One region of the Amycolatopsis sp. FDAARGOS 1241 genome, then DNA from elsewhere that is predicted to be linked to it. Evidence: predicted binding sites of a transcription regulator. Region 1 holds the regulator's gene; the other holds the start of a gene.

Region 1 (4,053 bases):
GCGTCCTGGGCGTCAGCTACCACGAAGACTCCGACCTGGACGCTTGGCAGCGCGTGATGTCCTTCTTCGGCGAGCACCTCAGCTAACCGCCGAACGGGAGCGGGCGCGAGTTGGCCACTCGCGCTACTCCGCCGGCACGACCGGTCCAGTCGCACTACACACAGCACGACAGGTCCACTCGCACCCGCCCGACGGCACCGGGGGTCCAGTCGCCGCGGGACCGCAGGAACGAACGGTCCCTCCACCCGCCACGCGCCGGCATCACTGGACCGATCGCACACACGGTGCCGCGCGCGGGGACCGTTACCCACGTTGCCCAGCGCGAACGGGCCATCCGCGCACCACCGGCCGGCACGAAAGGTCCACTCGCGCGGGGACACCACCGGTCCGTTCGCGGAAAGTCGGTTGCCGCCAGCCCAGTCACGCCCACCCGCCGGTCGGCGCGAGAGGACCATTCACCCGCGGCGTGGCGTGCGAAGGGACAGGTCAAGCTCATCCGTGGGCACGAAAGGTCCACTTGCGCGACGGCACCACCGGTGCGTTCGGGGAAGTCGGGCGCCGCCAGCCCAGTCGCACCCACCCAGCGGCGCGAAGGGACCGATCAGCCGCGGTGCGGAACGTTGCAGAACGCGAACGGACCATCCGCGCACCACCGGCCGGCGCGAAAGTGCCACTCGCGCGGGGACACCACCGGTCCGTTCGCGGAAAGTCGGGCGCCGCCAGCCCAGTCACGCCCACCCGCCGGCGCGAGAAGACCATTCACCCGCGGCGCGGTGTGCGAAAGGTCCCCTCGCACACCATCGGCGCGCGGCGCGAGGGGACCGATCATCCTCGTTGCAGAACTCGAACGGACCACCCGCGCACCACCGGCCAGCGCGAAAGTGCGACTCGCGCGGGGACACCACCGGTCCGTTCGCGGAGAGACGGGCGCGGCCAGCCCAGTCACGCCCACCCGCCGGTCGGCGCGAGAGGACCCGATCGCATGCGGTGCGGCGCACGAAGGGACAGGTAGAGCTCATCCGCGGGCACGAGCGGCCCGCTCGCACGAGGCACGAAAAAACCAGTCGCGCATACCCGCGAGCATGAACGGTCCAGTCGCGCAGGGCGCGACAAGACCACTCGCGCACACCCCCAAGCACGAACCGTCCACTCGCGCGGGGCGCAAAAGGTCCAGTCGCGCGCACCGACAGGCAACAATGGTCCACTCGCCTACACGTGCAAGGGCAGGAAAGGCCAGGCGCACACACCCACAGGCGCGAAAGGTCCGCCCGCGCACCCCCGCGAGAACGAACGGCCCACTCGTAAAGGGGCACGAAAGGTCCAGTCGTTCGGAGAAGGGCGCCACCGGTCCAGTCGTGCGGAAGCGGCAGGCCGTCAGGGCCGGCAGGTCGTCAAGCGAGGCAGGTCGTCAGGCGACTTGCCAGCCTGCCGGCCGAAGCATCCCTCGAACGCGAAACAGCCCCTCCACCACCGGAGACCCAGCAGCGAAGGGGCTGCCCACCCAAGCTTGAAACCAAAGCCAAAAGCCCAAACCTCAGTGGCGCTTGGGCTTCCACACCACCAAAGACGTCTGCTGCCGCGTCGGGACGAGGTCCTTGCGGTAGGACGCGTGGACCGCTGCGGCGGCCTGTTCGGCGGCGGCGTAGGCGGCCGCGAGCTCTTCGGTCAGTTCGTGCACCCGGGAGCGCAGCGCGTCGACCTGGTTTTCCAGTTCGATGATGCGCTTGACGCCCGCCAGGTTGACGCCGGCTTCCTGCGAGAGGCGCTGGACCTCTCGCAGGAGCGCGATGTCGCGCATCGAATAGCGGCGCCCGCCGCCGGAGGTGCGGCCCGGGGAGACCAGGCCCTGGCGGTCGTAGGAGCGCAGGGTCTGGGCGTGCAGGCCGGACAGCTGGGCCGCCACGGAGATCACGAACACGGGGGTGTCCTCGTCCGCGCCGTGCGGGAGTCCCGGGATTCCGCCGAACATCACCCTCACCTGCCTTCGAGCAACTCGGTGATGTCGGGCCGCGGGTCGTTGCCCTTCATCGCCTCCGCGTAGGCCTCCAGGGCCGTCCGCGCCTTGTCGTCCAGTTTCGCGGGCACCGCGGCCTGCAGGGTCACCAACAGATCGCCCCGCGAACCGTCCCGCTTCTGAATGCCCTTTCCGCGCACGCGCAACACTCGGCCACTCGCGGTACCCGCCGGGACCTTGAGCGAGACCTTGCCCTCGAGCGTCGGCACCGTGATCGTGGTGCCGAGCGCCAGCTCGGTGAAGTCCACCGGCACCGTCAGGGTCAGGTCCAGGCCCTTGCGGCCGAACAGCTTGTGCGGCGCCACGTGCACGCGGACGTACAGGTCACCGGCCTGCGCGCCACCCCGGCCCGGTTCGCCCTGGCCGGCGAGGCGGATCCGCTGGTCGTCGTCGACGCCCGGCGGGATGCGCACCGTCAGCGTGCGGGTGCGGGTGCTGATGCCCTCGCCACCGCACTCCGGGCACGGGTCGTCGATGATCTGGCCGCGGCCGCGGCAGTCGCGGCACGGCTCGGAGAACGCGAACGCACCCTGGCTGCGGCTCACCAGACCGGAGCCGCCACACGTGGGACACGTGCGGGGCGACGTGCCCGGCTTCGCACCGTTGCCGCCACAGGTCTGGCACGTCGCGGGGCTCGACAGCCGCAGCGGCAGGGTCGCGCCCTTGACCGCCTCGACGAAGTCGATCCGCACGTCGGTCTCGACGTCGGCGCCGCGCTGCGGCCGGTTGGCCGTCGCGGTGCCGCCGCGGCCCGAACGGCCGAAGATGCCACCCAGGATGTCGCCGAGCCCGCCGAAACCGCCCTGCTGGGCGCCGGCCTGACCGAAGATGTCGCCCATGTCGAAGCCGCCCGCGCCGGCGCCGCCGGGGAAGCCGCCGAACCCACCCGCGCCCGCGCCGAACAGGCGCTGGGCCTCGTCGTACTCCTTGCGCTTCGCCGGGTCGGACAACACGCCGTAGGCCTCGGACACGGCCTTGAACTTGTTCTCGGCCGTGACGTTGCCCGCGTTGGCGTCCGGGTGGTTCTCCTTGGCGAGCTTTCGGTAGGCCTTCTTGATCTCGTCCGCGGTGGCGTCGGAGGAGACACCCAGCTCTTTGTAGAAGTCCTTGCCCATCCACTCCCGAGCACTCATCGGGTGCCTCCTCCTTTCGCTTCGAAACGGTTGTTACTGCTGGTTCGGCTCATCGATCGACCCGTCCAGCGGCAGCTCGCCGCCGACGGGCGGGTCGACCGGCGCCGCGGCCGGCTCGTGGTCGGTGACCCCGACCAGCGCCGCCCGCAGGACCCGATCCCCGAAGCGGTAACCGCGGCGCATGACCACGGTGACCGTCGGGCCCGTCACGTCCGGCGAGGTGTTGTGCTGCACAGCCTCGTGCACGCTCGGGTCGAAGGACTCGCCCTCGACGCCGAACGACTCGAGCCCGGCTCGCTGCAAGCCGCTCACCAGCTTGTCGCCGACCGACTTGAACGCACCGGTGAGATCACCGTGCTGCTCCGCCCGCTCGAGGTCGTCGAGCAGGGGGAGCAGATCGCCGACCACCGACGCCTTCGCGCTCAGGACCACGGCCTCGCGGTCGCGGTCCACGCGCTTGCGGTAGTTGGCGTACTCCGCCTGCAGCCGCTGCAGGTCGGCCGTGCGCTCGGCCAGCTGCTTCTCGACGTCCGACGCGACCGAGACCGAGTCGTCCACCGAGTCGCCGAGCGAGGGGCCCGCGTGGTGCGCGGGCGCCTCGTCGGCGGGCAGTTCGCTTTCCGGGGCAGGGGGACGGACCTCACCGGTCTGCGGGTCGAGCCGCCGCCGGTCACGCACGACCACCGGTTCCTCGGGGCCCCGGCCCTCGGCTTCCTGGTGTCGTGGGGTCACTTCTTCTCGTCCTCTTCCACGATCTCGGCGTCGACCACGTCATCGGCCTTGGCCTGGCCCGCACCCGCGGAACCGGCGTCGGCACCCTGAGCACCGTCACCGGCGGCCGCGCCGCCCTGGTTGGCGTACAGCGCGCTGCCCAGCTCCTGCGAAGCCGTGTTCAGCTTCTCGATG
Region 2 (4,053 bases), 980 kb from region 1:
TCAGCCGGCGTCCGCGCCGAAGGCGCCCGAAGGCGTCGACACCGAGAAGCCGTCGGCGGCGCGGATCTACGACTGGTACCTCGGCGGCACCCAGAACTGGGCCGTCGACCGCGAGTTCGGCCGGCGCGTCGAGCAGCAGTGGCCCCTGGTGCGGCCGGGCGCGAAGCAGAACCGCGAGTTCATGAACCGCGTGGTGCGCGGCGCGCTGGCCGCCGGGATCCGGCAGTTCGTGGACCTCGGCTCGGGCGTGCCGACGGCCGGCAACGTCCACGAGGTCATCGAGGCCGAGCTCGACGACGAAGACCGCGCGACCGTGCTGTACGTGGACTACGAGCCCGTGGCCGTCGCCCACGCGACGCTGATCCTCGAAGAGGGCGCGGCCACCGACTGGGCCGGCATCCTGCAGGCGGACCTGCGCGATCCGAAGTCCGTGCTGCGCGCGCCGACCACGCGCGAGTACATCGACTTCAGCCGGCCGGTGTGCCTGCTGATGATGGCCGTGCTGCACTTCGTCGGCCCGGACGACGACCCTGACGGCCTGGTCAAGGCGTACCGCGACACGCTCGCGCCCGGCAGCTGGCTCGCGATCTCGCAGATGAGCGAGGGCAACGGCAGCGGCCCGGCGCTCGACGGTCTGCGCTGGTTCGTGGAGCAGTACCGCAAGACGAGCAACCCCGTGTGGATGCGCGACCGCGAGGAGATCGTGCCGTTTTTCGGCGGGTGGCCGCTGCTTGAACCGGGCATCGTGCACCTGCCTGACTGGCGGCCCGAGCGCGAGCTCAACGCGGTCGAGGCCGAGGCCCGGCCGTTCGCTTGGTGCGGCGTCGCCGAGAAGCCGGCGGAGTGAGCGCACCGGAAGGCCCCGCGGGCGTGGACGTCGAGAAGCCCTCGGCTGCGCGGGTCTACGACTGGTACCTGGGCGCGACCAGAACTGGGCCGTCGACCGCGAGTTCGGCCGGCGCGTGGAGAAGGTGTGGCCGCTGATCCGGCCGATCTCGAGGCAGAACCGCGCGTTCACGAACCGCGTGGTGCGCGCGGCGCTCGACGCGGGGATCCGGCAGTTCGTGGATCTCGGCTCGGGGGTGCCGACGGCGGGCAACGTGCACGAGATCGTGCGCGAGCGGCTGCCGGAGGACGAAGGCGCGACCGTCGTGTACGTGGACTACGAGCCGGTGGCGGCGGCGCATTCGCGCGTGATCCTCGAACGCGAGGGCGCCGGCGACCGGGCGGGCCTCGTGCAGCGCGACATCCGGGACCCGAAAGCGCTCTTCGCCGACGAGACGACAAAGCGGCTCATCGACTGGTCCGAACCCGTGTGCCTGCTGATGATCACCGTGCTGCACTTCATCGGCCCGGACGACGACCCCGACGGGCTGATGGCGACCTACCGTTCGAAGCTCGCTCCGGGTTCGTGGCTCGCCGTGACGCACGCCACGTGCCGCGACGACGCGCCGCCGGACCGCGCAGCCGAGGTGAAGGCGTTCATCGAGGCGTACCGCGACACGAGCAACCCGGCGTACCTGCGCTCGGACGCGGAGATCCTGCCGTGGTTCGGCGGCTGGCCACTGCTGGATCCGGGGATGTCGGCGCTGCCGGACTGGCGCCCGGAACAGCCGGTGTCGGCGCTGGAGGCCCAGACACGGCCGTTCGCGTGGTGCGCGGTGGCCGAGCGGCCCTGACGTGGCGCACGCCTCAGCGCGGAGCCTCTTTCCCAGGTCAGCGGCACGTCCGCTGCCAGCGAACACTCCTCGGGAAACAAACCCGCCCCAGAGATAGTTGAGCACTGCAGACTCAACTATCCGAGGAGTGCACATGTCTGATCCCCGCCTCCTGCCCGTGCTCCCGCTCGATGACGACGTCGTGCTGCCGGGCATGGTGGTCCCGCTCGACTTCACCGATGTCGAGATCCGGGGCGCGGTGGAGTCCGCCCAGGCCAAGACGCCCGCGACGGCGTCGTTCCCCGGCATCCGCTCCGGCGCGGCCACCAAGGCCGAAGTGCTGATCGTGCCCCGGGTCCACGGCGAGTACGCCGAACTCGGCACGGTCGCGACCGTCGAGCGCATCGGCCGGGTTCCCGGCGGCAAGGCCGCCGTGCTCCTGCGCGGCACCGGCCGCGCCGTGGTGGGCCGCATCGCGGACGGTCCCGGCGCCGCGCGCTGGGTCCACGCCGACGAGGCAACCGAATTCACCGACGACCGCTCCGCGCAGCTCGCCACGGAGTACAAGGCTGTGGTCATCTCGCTGCTCCAGCAGCGCGGTGGCTGGCAGATGATCGACGCCGTCCAGCAGGTCGAGGACCCGTCGGCGGTGGCCGACCTGTCCGGCAACGCGCCGTACCTGAAGACGGAGCAGAAGATCGAGCTGCTGACCACGCTCGACGTGAGCAAGCGGCTCGAGAAGGCCATGGAGTGGAGCAAGGAGTACCTCGCCGAGCTCGAAGTGACCGACACCATCCGCAAGGACGTCCAGGAGGGCATGGACAAGCAGCAGAAGGAATTCCTGCTGCGCCGCCAGCTCGAGGCGATCCGCAAGGAGCTCGGTGAGCTCGACGGCACCGACAAGGACGACGACTACCGCGCCCGCGTCGAGGCCGCCGAACTGCCCGACAACGTGAAGAAGGCCGCGCTGGCCGAGGTCGACAAGCTGGAGCGCACCTCCGAGCAGTCACCCGAGGGCGGCTGGATCCGGACCTGGCTCGACACGGTGCTGGAGCTGCCGTGGAACGAGCGGACCGAGGACGTCTACGACATCGCCGCCGCGCGCGCCGTGCTCGACGCGGACCACGCGGGCCTCGACGACGTCAAGGAGCGGATCATCGAGTACCTGGCCGTGCGCAAGCGTCGTGCGGAGTCGGGTCTCGGCCCGATCGGCGGCCGTCGTTCGGGTGCGGTGCTGGCGCTCGCCGGTCCTCCCGGGGTCGGCAAGACGTCGCTCGGCGAGTCGGTCGCGAAGGCGATGGGCCGCAAGTTCGTCCGTGTCGCCCTCGGTGGCATCCGGGACGAGGCGGAGATCCGCGGGCACCGGCGCACGTACGTCGGCGCGCTGCCCGGCCGCGTGGTGCGGGCCATCAAGGAGGCCGGTTCGATGAACCCGGTCGTGCTGCTCGACGAGATCGACAAGGTCGGCGCCGACTACCGCGGCGACCCGACGGCCGCCCTGCTGGAGGTGCTGGACCCGGAGCAGAACCACACGTTCCGCGACCACTACCTCGAGGTGGAGCTGGACCTGTCCGACGTCGTGTTCCTCGCGACGGCCAACGCGCTGGAGACCATCCCCGGCCCGCTGCTCGACCGCATGGAGCTCGTCACGCTCGACGGGTACACCGAGCACGAGAAGGTGACGATCGCCCGTGACCACCTGCTCCCGCGCGAGCTGGAGCGCGCCGGCCTCGCGTCCGGCGACGTGGTGATCGCCGACGAGGCGTTCAGCCGGATCGCCGCCGAGTACACCCGCGAGGCGGGCGTGCGCGACGCGAACCGCACGATCGCCAAGCTGCTGCGCAAGGTCGCGACGAAGGTGGCTCTGGACGAGGTTTCGCTGCCGGTTTCCGTGAGCGCCGCCGATCTGGAGAAGTACCTGGGCCGCCCGCGGCACGTGCCGGAGTCGTCGCTGCCGACCTCGACCCAGCGCACGTCGATCCCCGGCGTGGCAACGGGTCTGGCCGTGACGGGCGCGGGTGGTGACGTCCTGTACATCGAGGCGTCGCTGAACGACCCCGAGAGCGGCTCGACGGGTCTGCAGCTCACCGGCCAGCTGGGCGACGTGATGAAGGAGTCCGTGCAGATCGCGCTCTCCTACCTGCGTTCGCACGGCGCGGAGCTCGAGCTGCCCGTCAGCGACCTGAAGGACCGCGGCATCCACGTCCACGTCCCCGCGGGCGCGGTGCCGAAGGACGGCCCCTCGGCCGGCGTCACCATGACGACGGCTCTCGCCTCGCTGCTCTCGGGTCGCGTGGTGCGGGCGGACGTCGCGATGACCGGCGAGGTCTCACTGACCGGCCGCGTGCTGCCGATCGGTGGCGTGAAGCAGAAGCTGCTCGCCGCCCACCGGGCC

Evidence for each region. Region 1 encodes HspR, which represses chaperone genes until heat shock. Its sites were predicted from a motif close to ANNTTGAGTNNNNNNNACTCAANNT; they were not measured.
Region 2: a site for HspR is predicted at 1,774-1,798, ahead of lon (endopeptidase La). Genes of this name have one in related genera too.

What each region holds. Positions count from the first base shown of each region.
Region 1 is NZ_CP069526.1:9,403,400-9,407,452, reverse strand. Features, by position in the region: gene I6J71_RS45600 (dienelactone hydrolase family protein) at 1-86, shown strand, start outside; gene I6J71_RS45595 (heat shock protein transcriptional repressor HspR) at 1,535-1,969, opposite strand; gene dnaJ (molecular chaperone DnaJ) at 1,975-3,147, opposite strand; gene grpE (nucleotide exchange factor GrpE) at 3,181-3,879, opposite strand; gene dnaK (molecular chaperone DnaK) at 3,876-4,053, opposite strand, start outside.
Region 2 is NZ_CP069526.1:8,419,810-8,423,862, forward strand. Features, by position in the region: gene I6J71_RS40860 (SAM-dependent methyltransferase) at 1-847, shown strand, start outside; partial or broken gene I6J71_RS40865 (SAM-dependent methyltransferase) at 844-1,679, shown strand; gene lon (endopeptidase La) at 1,813-4,053, shown strand, end outside.